4 regions of the Pseudocitrobacter sp. CD920760 genome follow, and region 3 is predicted to be linked to each of the others. Evidence: predicted binding sites of a transcription regulator. Region 3 holds the regulator's gene; each other region holds the start of a gene.
The links. The regulator PurR, encoded in region 3, represses purine synthesis genes. The targets are predictions, from matches to a motif close to CANGCAAACGTTTGCNTG.
Positions count from the first base shown of each region.

Region 1: a site for PurR is predicted at 2,364-2,381, ahead of purH (bifunctional phosphoribosylaminoimidazolecarboxamide formyltransferase/IMP cyclohydrolase). Genes of this name have one in related genera too.
Region 2: a site for PurR is predicted at 1,797-1,814, ahead of purT (formate-dependent phosphoribosylglycinamide formyltransferase). Genes of this name have one in related genera too.
Region 4: a site for PurR is predicted at 1,612-1,629, ahead of AC1MKH_RS08430 (amino acid aminotransferase). Genes of this name have one in related genera too.

Region 1 covers NZ_CM173490.1:242,026-246,241, reverse strand. Annotated here, with positions in the region: tRNA gene AC1MKH_RS01135 (tRNA-Glu) at 175-250, opposite strand; rRNA gene AC1MKH_RS01130 (16S ribosomal RNA) at 336-1,877, opposite strand; gene purH (bifunctional phosphoribosylaminoimidazolecarboxamide formyltransferase/IMP cyclohydrolase) at 2,488-4,077, shown strand; gene purD (phosphoribosylamine--glycine ligase) at 4,089-4,216, shown strand, end outside.
Region 2 covers NZ_CM173490.1:3,147,497-3,151,712, forward strand. Annotated here, with positions in the region: gene ptrB (oligopeptidase B) at 1-948, opposite strand, end outside; gene AC1MKH_RS14790 (tellurite resistance TerB family protein) at 1,031-1,672, opposite strand; gene purT (formate-dependent phosphoribosylglycinamide formyltransferase) at 1,853-3,031, shown strand; gene AC1MKH_RS14800 (nucleoside permease) at 3,415-4,216, shown strand, end outside.
Region 3 covers NZ_CM173490.1:2,900,851-2,905,066, reverse strand. Annotated here, with positions in the region: gene punC (purine nucleoside transporter PunC) at 1-136, opposite strand, end outside; gene punR (DNA-binding transcriptional activator PunR) at 245-1,177, shown strand; gene purR (HTH-type transcriptional repressor PurR) at 1,174-2,199, opposite strand; gene cydH (cytochrome bd-I oxidase subunit CydH) at 2,494-2,583, shown strand; gene AC1MKH_RS13565 (MFS transporter) at 2,745-3,911, shown strand; gene sodB (superoxide dismutase [Fe]) at 3,950-4,216, opposite strand, start outside.
Region 4 covers NZ_CM173490.1:1,854,579-1,858,794, reverse strand. Annotated here, with positions in the region: gene AC1MKH_RS08435 (porin) at 425-1,507, shown strand; gene AC1MKH_RS08430 (amino acid aminotransferase) at 1,694-2,884, shown strand; gene AC1MKH_RS08425 (MBL fold metallo-hydrolase) at 2,934-3,581, opposite strand; gene mepK (peptidoglycan L,D-endopeptidase MepK) at 3,597-4,148, opposite strand.

The DNA of each region.
Region 1 (4,216 bases), 2.6 Mb from region 3:
TTCGTAAAACACCATCGTGTTGCGAAAATTTGAGAGACTCGAACACACTTAAAAGTGTGTCGTTTCAATTTTCAGCTTGATCCAGATTTTTAAAGAGCAAATATCTCAAACAAGACTTAACAGTCTGTTTTGAGATATTAAGGTCGGCGACTTTCACTCACACATACCAGCAAGTGGCGTCCCCTAGGGGATTCGAACCCCTGTTACCGCCGTGAAAGGGCGGTGTCCTGGGCCTCTAGACGAAGGGGACACTGAAGTCTCAATCGCAAGACGCCTTGCTATTTACTTTTCATCAGACAATCTGTGTGGACACTTCAAGGAACGGTTCTTTAAGGTAAGGAGGTGATCCAACCGCAGGTTCCCCTACGGTTACCTTGTTACGACTTCACCCCAGTCATGAATCACAAAGTGGTAAGCGCCCTCCCGAAGGTTAAGCTACCTACTTCTTTTGCAACCCACTCCCATGGTGTGACGGGCGGTGTGTACAAGGCCCGGGAACGTATTCACCGTAGCATTCTGATCTACGATTACTAGCGATTCCGACTTCATGGAGTCGAGTTGCAGACTCCAATCCGGACTACGACATACTTTATGAGGTCCGCTTGCTCTCGCGAGGTCGCTTCTCTTTGTATATGCCATTGTAGCACGTGTGTAGCCCTACTCGTAAGGGCCATGATGACTTGACGTCATCCCCACCTTCCTCCAGTTTATCACTGGCAGTCTCCTTTGAGTTCCCGGCCGAACCGCTGGCAACAAAGGATAAGGGTTGCGCTCGTTGCGGGACTTAACCCAACATTTCACAACACGAGCTGACGACAGCCATGCAGCACCTGTCTCACGGTTCCCGAAGGCACCAATTCATCTCTGAAAAGTTCCGTGGATGTCAAGAGTAGGTAAGGTTCTTCGCGTTGCATCGAATTAAACCACATGCTCCACCGCTTGTGCGGGCCCCCGTCAATTCATTTGAGTTTTAACCTTGCGGCCGTACTCCCCAGGCGGTCGACTTAACGCGTTAGCTCCGGAAGCCACGCCTCAAGGGCACAACCTCCAAGTCGACATCGTTTACAGCGTGGACTACCAGGGTATCTAATCCTGTTTGCTCCCCACGCTTTCGCACCTGAGCGTCAGTCTTCGTCCAGGGGGCCGCCTTCGCCACCGGTATTCCTCCAGATCTCTACGCATTTCACCGCTACACCTGGAATTCTACCCCCCTCTACGAGACTCAAGCTTGCCAGTTTCAAATGCAGTTCCCAGGTTGAGCCCGGGGATTTCACATCTGACTTAACAAACCGCCTGCGTGCGCTTTACGCCCAGTAATTCCGATTAACGCTTGCACCCTCCGTATTACCGCGGCTGCTGGCACGGAGTTAGCCGGTGCTTCTTCTGCGAGTAACGTCAATTGCTGAGGTTATTAACCTCAACACCTTCCTCCTCGCTGAAAGTACTTTACAACCCGAAGGCCTTCTTCATACACGCGGCATGGCTGCATCAGGCTTGCGCCCATTGTGCAATATTCCCCACTGCTGCCTCCCGTAGGAGTCTGGACCGTGTCTCAGTTCCAGTGTGGCTGGTCATCCTCTCAGACCAGCTAGGGATCGTCGCCTAGGTGAGCCGTTACCCCACCTACTAGCTAATCCCATCTGGGCACATCCGATGGCAAGAGGCCCGAAGGTCCCCCTCTTTGGTCTTGCGACGTTATGCGGTATTAGCTACCGTTTCCAGTAGTTATCCCCCTCCATCAGGCAGTTTCCCAGACATTACTCACCCGTCCGCCACTCGTCAGCGAATCAGCAAGCTGATTCCTGTTACCGTTCGACTTGCATGTGTTAGGCCTGCCGCCAGCGTTCAATCTGAGCCATGATCAAACTCTTCAATTTAAGTTTGATGCTCGTGAATTAAACTTCGTAATGAATTACGTGTTCACTCAGAGACTTGGTATTCATTTATCGTCTTGCGACGTTAAGAATCCGTATCATTGAGTGCCCACACAGATTGTCTGATAAATTGTTAAAGAGCAGTTGCGACGCGCTTTAGCGAACTGTCGCGAGGTGGCGTATATTACGCTTTCCTCTCTCAGAGTCAACCCTGATTTTCAGGATTTTTCTCTTCAACCGAAGCGGCTGTTTGTGTGAAGTGATTCACATCTGCCGTGTCAGTGGGAGCGCATTATAGGGAGTTCTCGTGAGGCTGCAACCCTAAATATGCGGTAATTTTACCGATTGCTGAAATCCACAGCAAAACCCCGCTTTATACCAACTTAACCACAGAGTTATCCACAACCAGGCAGATCTTTTCTCTCTATAAAGGGTATCGTGACCGAATAATCCGGATAGCTCAAATGAAAAAGAAAAATTCGCGAGCGTTGCGCAAACGTTTTCGTTACAATGCCACCGCAAAACAAGGATACCCCGTAAGGGGCGTTAGCTGAGTTTTTCGCGAAAAATTCAGCTAACGCTCTCTGTAATAGTCAAATCCAGGGGATTTACCATGCAACAACGTCGTCCAGTCCGCCGCGCTCTGCTCAGTGTTTCTGACAAAGCCGGTATCGTCGAATTCGCCCAGGCACTTTCCGCACGCGGTGTGGAGCTGCTGTCTACAGGGGGCACTGCCCGTCTGTTAGCAGAAAAAGGTCTGCCGGTAACCGAAGTTTCCGATTACACCGGTTTCCCGGAGATGATGGATGGACGCGTGAAGACCCTGCATCCGAAAGTACATGGTGGCATTCTGGGCCGTCGCGGCCAGGACGATGCCATTATGGAAGAACATCAGATCCAACCTATCGATATGGTGGTTGTTAACCTGTATCCGTTCGCCCAGACCGTGGCCCGTGAAGGTTGCTCGCTGGAAGATGCGGTTGAGAACATCGATATCGGCGGCCCAACCATGGTGCGCTCCGCCGCCAAGAACCATAAAGATGTCGCAATCGTCGTGAAGAGCAGCGACTACGACGCCATTATTAATGAGATGGATGCCAACGAAGGATCGCTTCTGCTTGCAACCCGTTTCGACCTCGCCATCAAAGCCTTCGAACACACCGCCGCCTACGACAGCATGATTGCCAACTATTTCGGCAGCATGGTTCCGGCTTACCACGGCGAAAGCAAAGAAGCCGCCGGTCGCTTCTCGCGCACGCTGAACCTGAACTTCATTAAGAAGCAGGATATGCGCTACGGCGAGAACAGCCACCAGCAGGCTGCCTTCTATATAGAAGAGAATGTGAAAGAAGCCTCCGTTGCCACCGCAACCCAGGTTCAGGGTAAAGCCCTCTCTTATAACAACATCGCCGATACCGATGCGGCGCTGGAGTGCGTGAAAGAGTTCGCCGAGCCGGCATGTGTGATTGTGAAGCACGCCAACCCTTGCGGCGTGGCTATCGGTAATTCCCTTCTTGATGCTTACGATCGCGCGTACAAAACCGACCCAACCTCCGCATTCGGCGGCATTATCGCCTTTAACCGCGAGCTGGATGCTGAAACCGCGCAGGCCATCATTTCTCGTCAGTTTGTCGAAGTGATTATTGCGCCGTCCGCCAGCGAAGAAGCCCTGAAAATCACCGCCGCCAAACAGAACGTTCGCGTCCTGACCTGCGGTCAGTGGGGCGAGCGTGTTCCGGGTCTTGATTTCAAACGCGTGAACGGCGGTTTGCTGGTTCAGGATCGTGACCTGGGGATGGTCGGCGCGGAAGAACTGCGCGTCGTCACCAAACGCCAGCCGACCGAACAGGAACTGCGTGATGCGCTGTTCTGCTGGAAAGTAGCGAAGTTTGTGAAATCCAACGCCATTGTCTATGCCAAAAACAATATGACCATCGGAATTGGCGCGGGCCAGATGAGCCGCGTGTACTCCGCGAAAATCGCCGGTATTAAAGCTGCCGATGAAGGTCTGGAAGTGAAAGGTTCCTCGATGGCTTCTGACGCGTTCTTCCCGTTCCGCGACGGTATTGATGCCGCCGCCGCTGCGGGCGTGACCTGCGTAATCCAGCCTGGCGGTTCTATCCGTGATGACGAAGTGATTGCCGCCGCCGACGAGCACGGTATTGCGATGCTCTTCACCGACATGCGCCACTTCCGCCATTAATGGAGCGACAGATGAAAGTATTAGTGATTGGTAACGGCGGGCGCGAGCACGCGCTGGCCTGGAAAGCGGCCCAGTCGCCGCTGGTTGAGACTGTTTTTGTTGCTCCGGGTAACGCAGGCACTGCGCTGGAACCCACGCT
Region 2 (4,216 bases), 250 kb from region 3:
CACATCATCGCGTGCCGGAATCAGCGTTTGCCACTGTTTCTCATCGCGTACATTACTGCGGTAAAGACCGAAGTTTTTCCCTTCACGGTTGGAGCGAATATAAAAATGATGCTGAAAGTGATCGATGCTGTATTCATGATCTTTTCGACGCGGCAGGAACACGATCGGTTCGGCATCCGGCAACTCGGCATCAAGCAGCCGCATTTCGCTGGTCGTGGCGCTGGAGAGCGCGATCACCACATAGTGTTTCGAGGACGTTTTATGCAGGCTGACGTAGAACGTGTCATCTTTCTCTTCATACACCAGCGTATCCTGCGCCGCAGGCGTACCGATGCGATGTCGCCACACCTGCCACGGCAGAAGCGTCGTGGGGTGCTTGCGAACATAATAGAGCGTTTGAGAATCATTGACCCAGACGATGCCAGGAGAGACATTCTCCAGCACTTCAGGATACCAAATCCCGGTACGCAAATTGCAAAAACGCAGGCCGTACTGGCGACGCGAAAGATAATCTTCGGTGATCGCCAGCAGATCGTTGTCCGGTGAAACCGTCAGCCCACCGAGGGTATAAAATTCGCTGTGCGCGGCGCGCTGATTAGCGTCGAGCAACAGATCCCAGGGTTCCCACTCCCCCTTCTGCACCGACTGGCGCTGATATATCGCGTACTCGCAGCCCGGCTCATACACCTGGCGATAGCGATAACCGTTTTTGGTATAGGGCGCGGACTCTTCTCGCTGAGGAATACGGTCGATGATCTCCTTCAGCACGCGCTCCTGAAGCTCGCGCTGAGAATCCATCACACTTTTTCCGTAATCATTTTCCTGATGCAGATAATCGAGGACCTCTGGCTCTGCGCGATTGTCGTCGCGCAGCCAGAAATAGTTATCGATACGCGTATCGCCATGAAGCGTCATGGCGTGAGGAATTCGTTTCGCTTTTGGCGGCATGTCATTGTTCTTCTGTATTAGTCACACCCTATAAGGGTGGACAAATTAAACGACGATGCAAGCGAAACCTGTGACAAGACGTTTAAAGTTGCTGTTTTTGTTGCTGCAAATCCTGCTCGATGCCTTCTCGCACTTCCGGCGGCAGCTTCAGCGCGTCGCCCAGCGCATTCAGATAGCTGCGCTCCATAAAGTGATCGATATCTATCGCCGCACAACTCACAAAGTAAAGCTCTAAAGCTTCCTCTTCGTTATGCACATCACGCGCCAGACGTTGGGGATCGAGCGGCTGTTCAATAGCCTGGGCGATCAGCGCACGCCCCTGCTCCTCAACACCGGCTTCGCGCAGTTGCTGTTCGATGGCCGCCTGCTCTTTGGCATCAATATGCCCGTCGCTCTTCGCGGCGAACACCAGCGCCAGAATCAGTCGCTGCGTGCGCACATCCAGCGGCGCGGCAGGTTCACCGTATCTCTGTTCTGTTTGCGGATTGCCCTTTAACTTATCTTTATATTTGTTCCACAACACGCTGCCCGCCACCGCACCGCCGCCGACTAACAGCGCCCCGGTGCCGTATTTCGCCAGCATTTTGCGCGAGGATTTACTGGCGACCAGCAACCCCGCCAGCCCGCCCAGTGCGCCAGGCACCAGCATTTGGCTGAGATCTTTCTTCCCCTCACCCGATTTTTGCCCCAGCAGCGATTGCAGTTGATTAAGCCAGCCAGACATATGACCTCCGATAGATTTGTGCCAGTTATCCAGCGTAGGCGAGTCGATGTCAGGATATGTCTGCGCCGCATAAAGATGCGCAAATTTAAGGTGATAGCGCGGGGTTAACGCTGACAGCAAGACAGACGCAAACGTTTTCGTTTATAATGCGCGAAATTTTGACAGACGATGGAAGATGCAATGACTTTACTAGGCACAGCCCTGCGTCCTGCGGCGACGCGCGTAATGCTTTTAGGTTCTGGCGAACTCGGAAAAGAGGTTGCCATTGAGTGTCAGCGACTGGGAATTGAAGTGATTGCTGTCGATCGCTATGCCGATGCGCCTGCCATGCACGTCGCTCACCGCTCGCACGTCATTAACATGCTGGATGGTCAGGCGCTGAAAGCGCTGGTCGAGGCGGAAAAACCGCATTTCATCGTGCCGGAAATTGAAGCTATCGCCACCGACATGCTGGTTGAACTGGAACGTCAGGGCCAGAACGTGGTGCCCTGCGCGCGCGCCACGCAGCTGACCATGAACCGCGAAGGCATTCGTCGCCTGGCCGCCGAAGAACTCAAGCTCCCCACGTCGGCATATCGCTTCGCCGACAGCGAAGCGGCGTTCCGTGATGCCGTCACGGAAATTGGCCTGCCCTGCATCATCAAACCGGTAATGAGCTCATCCGGCAAAGGCCAGAGTTTTATCCGCAGCGAAGCGCAGCTCGCCGACGCCTGGCTGTATGCCCAGCAGGGTGGCCGTGCGGGCGCGGGCCGCGTCATCGTCGAAGGCGTGGTGAATTTTGATTTTGAAATCACCCTGCTGACGGTGAGCGCGGTCGATGGCGTTCACTTCTGTGCACCGGTCGGTCACCGCCAGGAAGATGGCGATTATCGTGAATCGTGGCAGCCGCAGCAGATGAGTCCGCTCGCCCTGGAACGTGCACAGGCTATCGCCCGCGACGTTGTGCTGGCGCTGGGCGGTCATGGTTTGTTTGGTGTGGAACTGTTTGTCTGTGGCGATGACGTTGTCTTCAGCGAGGTTTCCCCACGCCCGCATGACACCGGGATGGTGACGCTGATTTCACAAGACCTCTCCGAGTTCGCCCTGCACGTTCGCGCATTCCTGGGCCTGCCGGTTGGCGCGATTCGTCAGTATGGTCCGTCCGCCTCAGCGGTTATTCTGCCGCGTTTACAGAGCCAGAACGTCACCTTTGATAACGTTAATGGCGCGGTCGGTGCGGGTCTGCAGGTTCGATTGTTTGCAAAACCGGAAATCGAGGGTACGCGTCGAATGGGCGTGGCGCTGGCAACAGCGGATTCGGTTGATGACGCCATCGAGCGGGCAAAAGCTGCTGCTGCCGCCGTGATCGTAAAAGGATAGTTAAGCGGGTTCTTAACGCGAAAGATTTAGTCTGTTTTTCATTCTCCGCTCACAGAATGTTAAAGCATCCGGTAATAGTGATATATTACCGGATGCTCGTTATACACCCACAAAATATTAAAACCATAAGCATATAAAAAACGTTATAAATAACGCCGCATACCTACGCACTAAATAAACAGAATCAATATAGAAATGATCTTGAGCGCAACAGTAAAATGTATTGGTTTTTATCGCCACTGTTCGATTATAAAGATAGCGTACCGATATTACACCTAATCGACATGAACTTTATTCATTTCGATATATCGGCGCAACATAAACTCAATGCATTCATTTTTTATTAAGGGTTTACTATTATTTATATTACGTAGGTAAATAACATGAATCTGAAACTTCAATTAAAAACGCTTTCTTTTCTACAGTTTTTTCTATGGGGGAGTTGGCTTAACACCTTTGGCTCCTACATGTTTATTACATTGCACTTCAAGGGTGAAGATATCGGTGCGGTATACAGCACCTTGGGGATTGCCGCCGTCATTACCTCAACCTTGTTTGGGATAGTCGCGGATAAATGGATTAGCGCAAAATGGGTTTATGCCGCTTGTCACTTTATCGGCGCCATCATGCTATTTATTGCCGCGACAGTCACTACCCCCTCCGCGATGTTCACGGTTATCCTGTTGAATTCTTTAGTTTACATGCCAACTCTTGGTCTCAGTAATACTATCTCCTACTATCGACTACAAAATGCAGGGTTGGATATTGTTGCGGCGTTCCCGCCTATTCGCATATGGGGAACCATCGGTTTCATTGCTGCGATGTGGGCGGTAAGCCTTGCGGGGTTCGAACTTAGCCATGTTCAGCTCTACATCGGTGCCGCAGCCTCTCTGGCATTAAGCCTGTTTACATTAACGTTACCCCGTATCCCGGTCGCTAAGTCGAATCAGGCGCGCGGTATTATCGACGTATTGGGACTACGCGCTTTTGCTTTATTCAAAAATAGCAAAATGGCCATCTTTTTTATTTTTTCGATGCTGTTGGGTGCCGAGTTACAAATCACGGGTATGTTTGGTAATACCTACCTGCACAGCTTTGAGCGCATTCCTGAATTTGCCAATAGTTTTGTGGTTACACATGCATCAATTCTGCTGTCTGTATCCCAGATCTCAGAGGTTTGTTTTA
Region 3 (4,216 bases):
TGGCGCTGACAGCCGCTGCCGGCGTTTGGAGATCGTTTTGAATCACGGCGAAGGCCGGAAGATACATATCGGTGGCCAAAAAGCCTAATACGCTCAGGCCGGCGAGCCAGACTAAAAATCCTTTCCCAGGTTGCATAAAAACGCCTTTTCTTGTTTTGGAAGAGGCTGAGAGTGTAGAGAGTGAAATTTGCCTTGTGAAACGCTAATATTTGCGTGTTGGTTTCAAAAAATTTGTGAGCAGAAAATGTGGTCTGAATATTCACTGGAAGTCGTGGATGCCGTTGCGCGGAATGGCAGCTTTAGTGGCGCGGCAAATGAGCTGCACCGTGTACCTTCTGCAATCAGTTATACGGTACGTCAACTGGAGGAGTGGCTGGCGGTTCCGCTGTTTGAACGTCGCCACCGGGATGTAGAATTAACCCCCGCCGGGGCATGGTTTTTGAAAGAGGGGCGTTCTGTTATCAAAAAAATGCAGATCACCCGTCAGCAGTGTCAGCAAATTGCTAATGGCTGGAGAGGGCAGTTGGCCATCGCGGTGGACAATATCGTAAAACCAGAGCGCACCCGACAGATGATTGTCGATTTTTATCGCCACTTCAGTGACGTAGAGCTGTTGGTGTATCAGGAGGTATTTAACGGGGTGTGGGATGCACTGGCGGATGGGCGCGTTGAGTTAGCGATTGGCGCGACGCGCGCGATTCCCGTGGGGGGGCGCTATGCGTTTCGCGATATGGGCATGCTGAGCTGGCAGTGTGTGGTAGCCCGTACGCATCCGCTGGCGCAGATGGCGGGGCCGCTCAGTGATGACGTGTTGCGCAACTGGCCGTCGCTGGTGCGCGAAGATACGTCACGTTCGTTACCTAAACGTACTACCTGGTTACTGGACAACCAGAAGCGGGTCGTGGTGCCTGACTGGGAATCGTCAGAAACCTGCTTATCCGCAGGATTATGCGTTGGCATGGTACCAGAGCATTTTGCGCGACCGAAGATAGATAAAGGTGAATGGGTTGCTCTGGAACTGGAAAACCCGTTTCCCGATGCGGCCTGTTGTCTGACCTGGCAGCAAAACGACAGTTCACCGGCGCTAAGCTGGTTACTCGAGTATTTAGGGGACAGTGAAACGCTGAACAACGAATGGTTGCGAACGCCCGATTCGAGCGTCCGCAAAGAGGCTTAACGGCGGTAATCGCGGAACGGGCCGTCGGCCACGGAACGGCGTTCAATCAGGCGCGGGTGCACTTCAATGGACTGCGACTCTTCGCGTTTACTGACAATTCGGTCCATCAGCATATTGAAGGCGGTTTCCCCGAGGGAATCCTTCGGCTGGTGGATGGTGGTCAGCGCCGGGGTAAAGAAACGCGAGTTGCGCACGTTGTCGTAACCAATCAGCGAGATATCCTGCGGCACGCGCAGCCCCATTTCGTCTGCGGCGCACAACGCGCCCATCGCCATGACATCGCCACCACAGAAGATAGCGGTAGGGCGCGGATTCTGGGACAGTATTTGCTGCATCGCGCGATAGCCGGATTCCGGTTCGAAATCGCCCTGCACAATCCAGTTTTCCGGCACCTTGATCATCATCTCTTCCATGGCTTTCATAAAGCCAGCCAGACGACCTGCGCCGGTATTGCGCTCCAGCGGGCCTGGGATCACGCCAATTTCGCGATGCCCACGTTCCACCAGATAACGACCAGCCATATAGCCGCCTTCGAAGGCGTTATCGATAACTGAGTCGGTAAAGTCAGCTTTCGCTTCGCCCCAGTCCATAACCACCATCGGAATATGACGGTACTCTTCCAGCATCTGCAGCAGCGAATCCGGATATTCGGAACACATCACCAGCAGGCCGTCCACGCGCTTCTGCGCCATCATGGAGAGATACGCGCGCTGTTTTTCAAGGTTGTTCCACGCATTCCCGAGGATCAGGGTATAGCCTTTCTGGAAGCAGTTCTTCTCAACGGCTTCAATAATTTCTGCAAAGTAGGCAGCTTCACTGCTGGTCGCCAACAAACCAATGGACTTGGTGTGATTGACCTTCAGGCTACGGGCCACGGCGCTGGGAGAGTAGTGCAATTCTTTGATTGCCGCCCACACCGCTTCACGCGTCTCTTCGGCGACAAAACGCGTCTTGTTAATCACATGTGATACAGTTGTAGTGGAAACGTTTGCGCGCTTCGCTACATCTTTAATAGTTGCCATTCCATCTCACTCCAGACCCGGGCCTGCCCCTGATCGATTCAATACGAAAACGTTTGCCTTCACTCACCCTGGCGCAATGTTATAAATTGCGGTTCGCCGGGAAAACGACACAGGACGACAGGAGGGGGTCAATGGCCGATACACTTTTTAATAAGCGTCGAATTTTGTCTTATCTTTGCCAAAAGTGGAAGCGCAAAATCGGTTATTGCGTGAAATCCGGGAAGATTTTTGCGAATAAGTGTGCAAAAATGACATAGCTCACTTTTGGTGTGGGGATAATAAGGAGAAAAATTGATGAGTACCGAACTGAAGATGTCAATTACCACCACGGTTATTACGCTGGCGCTGATCGTGGCTGCCGCGCTGACCGCCGTCCTGCATTAACCCATCCTAAAGGGAGAGGCTGCTCTCCCTCTCTGAGATTGTTATCAATTCAGCAAAAATATTTTGCTAATTTGTTCACTTCTGTTTTTTTGTGATTGATGTCATGCTTTTGCTATCTGTTGTCACGCCGCCCTGCGTTTGCGGCAAACCGGAGTCAAAGCATGAAAGTGAATTATCCCTTACTGGCGTTAGCCGTAGGCGCATTCGGGATAGGTACCACCGAATTTTCGCCGATGGGGCTATTACCCGTTATTGCCAAAGGGGTTGATGTCTCGATTCCTGCCGCAGGTATGTTGATCAGCGCCTACGCCGTAGGTGTCATGGTTGGCGCGCCGCTGATGACGCTGCTACTCTCACATCGCGCACGCCGCAACGCCTTAATTTTCCTGATGGCGATTTTTACCCTGGGTAACGTCCTTTCTGCTATCGCCCCGGATTACACCACGCTGATGCTGTCACGCATTATAACCAGCCTCAACCACGGCGCGTTCTTTGGTCTGGGGTCGGTGGTTGCCGCAAGCGTGGTGCCAAAACATAAACAAGCCAGCGCGGTAGCGACCATGTTTATGGGGTTGACCATCGCCAATATCGGTGGCGTTCCGGCGGCCACGTGGCTTGGGGAGACCATCGGCTGGCGCATGTCGTTCCTGGCGACGGCAGGGCTGGGCGTAATTGCAATAATCGGCCTGTGGTTGTCGCTGCCGAAGGGCGGGGCGGGTGAGAAACCAGACGTGAAACGTGAACTGTCGGTGCTGGTACGCCCACAGGTATTGTCTGCGTTGCTCACGACCGTACTGGGCGCTGGGGCGATGTTCACGCTCTATACCTACATTTCTCCGGTTCTGCACACCATCACGAATGCGACGCCTGCCTTTATCACATTAATGCTGGTACTGATTGGCGTGGGCTTCTCAATCGGTAACTATCTTGGCGGTAAATTTGCTGACCGTTCAGTGAGCGGTACGCTGAAAGGTTTTCTGCTGCTGTTGATGCTGATTATGCTGGCGATCCCGTTCCTGGCGCGTACGGAAATCGGCGCGGCGTTCAGTATGGTGGTGTGGGGCGCGGCGACCTTTGCGGTGGTGCCACCATTGCAGATGCGCGTAATGCGTGTTGCGCACGAAGCGCCGGGGCTCTCTTCTTCGGTAAACATTGGCGCGTTTAATCTCGGCAATGCGCTGGGTGCCGTAGCTGGTGGCGCGGTGATCTCCGGTGGACTGGGTTACAGCTTTGTGCCGGTAATGGGGGCGATTGTGGCAGGGTTTGCGCTGCTGCTGGTCTTCTTCAGCAGCCGTTCACAGGGTGAAGAGGCCGTGGTCAGCCAGTAACAAAAACGCAGAAGGGGATACCCTTCTGCGTCATTTCTTTATGCCGCCAGATTCTCAGCAACAAACTTCCAGTTTACCAGCGCCCAGAAGTGCTCCAGATAGCTCACGCGCGCATTGCGGTAATCAATATAGTAAGCGTGCTCCCACACATCTACCGTCAGCAGCGGTTTGGCATCCGTGGTCAACGGCGTACCCGCGTTAGAGGTAGAGACAATCGCCAGGCTGCCGTCGGCTTTTTTCACAAGCCAGGTCCAGCCAGAACCGAAGTTCTTCGCGGCTGCATCGCTGAACTGCGCTTTAAACTC
Region 4 (4,216 bases), 1.0 Mb from region 3:
TGAGCCGATAGCATTATTTTTAAGCGAAACCACCGTCACCTCGATACTTAAATTTAACATTTCTGGCAGCTCATATTTACATCAACATGCTCAACAAACAACCACATTAGAGATTAAAGATAAGAAATTCATATAGATATCCACTATTTCACTTAATACTTCCCTAACCCCAACAGAACTTTGAGTTGTCTCACAAAGTTCCTTATTTTTAACTTTTTGTTACACATAATTTCCTCTTGTTACTTAATTAGGATATTTGTAGCACTTTCAGGCTAGCGAAACGGTGGTTTGAATGGAAATATGCCTCTCAGACACAAAAAGACACCAAACTATCATCAATGTTTCTGTAAATTTTTATTGACAGAAGTTATTGGCGGCAGTGGCGAGTGTCGATATAAAAAAAACCTAATGAGGGTAATAAATAATGATGAAGCGCAATATCCTGGCAGTGGTGATCCCTGCCCTGCTGGTAGCCGGTGCAGCTAACGCTGCAGAAATCTACAACAAAAACGGCAACAAACTGGACTTTTACGGCAAAATGGTCGGTGAGCATGTGTGGACCACCAATGGTGACACCAGCAACTCTGATACCACCTATGCCCGTATTGGTGTGAAAGGGGAAACTCAAATTAACGAACAGCTGACCGGTTATGGTCAGTGGGAATACAACATGGATGCGTCCAATGTTGAAGGTTCTCAAACCAGCAAAACCCGTCTGGCCTTCGCAGGCCTGAAAGCCGGTGAATTCGGCTCTTTCGACTACGGTCGTAACTACGGCGCTATCTACGACGTTGAATCCGCAACCGATATGCTGGTTGAGTGGGGCGGCGACGGCTGGAACTACACTGATAACTTCATGACTGCGCGTACCAATGGCGTAGCCACCTACCGTAACTCTGACTTCTTCGGCCTGGTCGATGGTCTGAGCTTCGCGGTTCAGTATCAGGGTAAAAACGAAGAACGTAACATTCAGAAGCAGAATGGCGACGGCGTCAGTACCTCTGCAACTTATGCCTTTGGTGAAGGCTTCGCGATTTCCGCAGGCTATGCGAACTCCAACCGTACTACCGATCAGAAAAATCAGGCCTTCAGCGCCAGCGGCGACAAAGCTGAAGCGTGGGCGACCTCTGCTAAGTACGATGCCAACAACGTCTATGCTGCGGTCATGTACTCTCAGACCTACAACATGACCCCGGAAGACGCTGGCTTTGCCAACAAAACCCAGAACATTGAAGCAGTGGTTCAGTACCAGTTCGACTTCGGCCTGCGTCCCTCCGTTGGCTACGTCCAGTCTAAAGGTAAAAACCTGGCTTCCCGCCCTGGCTTCGACGGCGGCACTGCTGACCTGCTGAAATATATCGAAGTGGGTACCTGGTACTACTTCAACAAAAACATGAACGTCTATGCAGCGTATAAATTCAACCTGCTGGACGAAAACGACTACACCGCAGCCACTGGCCTGTCCACCGACGACCAGGCAGCCGTGGGTATCGTGTACCAGTTCTAATCAGTACGCCACTTTGTTATATGCACAGGAAACAGGGCTTCGGCCCTGTTTTTTATATTTCAGCCAGTTAAAAATCGCGACTTTTGAAAAGGCTCGCGCTTTTCATTGCAAACGGTTGGCATTTTGTAAATCTGCCGTTAACCTGATAGCGGATTTCTCCAAGTCACTCATAAATGGAACCCCGTCATGTTTGAGAACATTACAGCCGCCCCTGCCGACCCAATTCTGGGCCTGGCCGATCTGTTTCGTGCCGACGACCGCCCGAGCAAAATCAACCTCGGGATTGGAGTTTACAAAGATGAGACCGGTAAAACCCCGGTTCTGACCAGCGTTAAAAAAGCGGAGCTTTATCTGCTGGAAAATGAAACGACCAAAAATTACCTCGGTATTGATGGTATCCCGGAGTTTGGTCGTTGCACGCAGGAGCTGCTGTTCGGTAAAGGAAGTGAAATCGTCAACGCTAAACGCGCCCGCACGGCGCAAACGCCTGGCGGTACTGGCGCACTGCGCGTCGCGGCAGATTTCCTCGCCAAAAACACCAGTGCGAAACGCATCTGGGTTAGCAACCCGAGCTGGCCGAACCATAAAGGCGTCTTCAACGCTGCGGGTCTCGAAGTTTGCGAATATGACTACTATGACGCACAGAACCATGCGCTCAATTTTGATGGCCTTGTTGCCAGCCTGAACAATGCACAGGCCGGCGATGTGGTGCTGTTCCACGGCTGCTGTCATAACCCGACCGGTATCGATCCGACGCTGGAGCAGTGGCAACAGCTGGCGAAGATCTCCGCTGAGAAAGGCTGGCTGCCGCTGTTCGATTTCGCCTACCAGGGCTTCGCCCGTGGTCTGGAAGAAGATGCAGAAGGTCTGCGCGCGTTCGCCGCGCTGCATGATGAGCTGATTGTTGCCAGCTCTTACTCTAAAAACTTCGGTCTGTATAACGAACGTGTTGGCGCCTGCACCCTGGTCACCCGCGATGCGGACAACGCCGATCGCGCCTTCAGCCAGATGAAGTCGGTCATTCGTGCTAACTATTCCAACCCGCCAGCTCACGGTGCGTCCGTTGTCGCCACCATTCTCAGCAATGACGCTCTGCGCGCTATCTGGGAACAGGAACTGACCGACATGCGTCAACGCATTCAGCGCATGCGTCTGCTGTTCGTGAACACGCTGCAGGAGAAAGGCGCGAATCGCGACTTCACCTTTATCACTAAACAAAACGGGATGTTCTCGTTCAGCGGCCTGACCAAAGATCAGGTGCTGCGTCTGCGTGAAGAGTTTGGCGTGTATGCGGTGGCGTCTGGCCGTATCAACGTCGCCGGTATGACGCCGGACAACATGGCGCCGCTGTGCGAAGCCATTGTCGCTGTGCTGTAAGACGGGTCAGACGACATAAAAAAGGCCGCTTTCGCGGCCTTTTTTGCTCTTACCAGACAGGCATTTCATCCTGCAGGAACGGGTTGTGCAGCCGCTCATAGCCGAGCGTTGACAGCGGCCCATGACCTGGAATAAACGTCACGTCATCGCCCAGCGGCAACAGCTTGCGTTTAATCGCGTCGATCAGTTGGCCGTGGTCACCGCGTGGAAAATCGCTGCGCCCCACCCCGCCCTTAAAGATAACATCCCCGGAAATCAGCAAGCGCGAGGCATCATCGAAAAAGACGATGTGGCCCGGCGTGTGGCCCGGACAATGAAGAACCTGCAACTTCACGTTACCCACGCTCACCGTTTCGCCTTCATTCAGCCAACGGTCTGGCGTCAGTGGCTGGCACTCTTCGAGGCCAAACATCCGGCTCTGTTGCGGTAATCCCTGCAGCCAGAACTCATCTTCTTTTTCCGGCCCAATCACGGGAATACCGTAATGCGCAGCCAGCTCCGCCGCCGCGCCTACGTGATCAAGATGCCCGTGAGTGAGTAAAATCTGAACCAGAGTAACGCCAGCGGCCTCAACCTGTTCTTTGATTTTCTCTGCGTCGCCGCCTGGATCGACCAGCGCAGCAAGTTTCGTTTGCTCGCACCAAATCAATGAACAGTTCTGCGCGAACGCGGTGACCGGAATAATACGATAGTTCATAAGGCTCCTGTTTCGTTACCAGTGCCGCACCGGCCCGGTATCAATATGCACAAAGTTGCTACGTGGGTAGTATCCTACACCACCTGCGCGCATAGATAACGCGGCTTTGCGAATATTGCTTAACGAAACACCTTCAATATGGAAATCCATCGCCCGTCCTTTCGTGTGGTAGCTGTTTTTCGCTACACCACGGCTATGGGCACGTAATTCATTATTCGTGTCAATGGCACGATAGCCAGAGATTAGCTGTACCGGACGGTTAGAGCCTAATAAGCCCTGCAACCGATAAAGCTGGTCGAATAATGAGGGGTCGATAGAAGTTATTTTATTCGCGCGAAAATCACGGAAGAAATGATTGAGTTTTGCTAATTCATCCTGAATATAGCCTCTGCCGTCGAAAAACTCGGCTTTTATCAACTCACCCGTATGAAGATTGTTCAGCGTCAGGATCCGCGGACGTGGGGTCGAGAGGGTAGCAAGTGCGGGCGTCGGCAAGATGGCAGCAGCGCCCAGCGCAGCCCCACCCAGCGCCAGCAGTTTGCGGCGATTAGCGTCAAATTTGTCCATGATAATCAGGTCTACAAGTAAATGTGATCGAAATTTATGCACTTCTGGCGCACGTAGGGCACCTTACC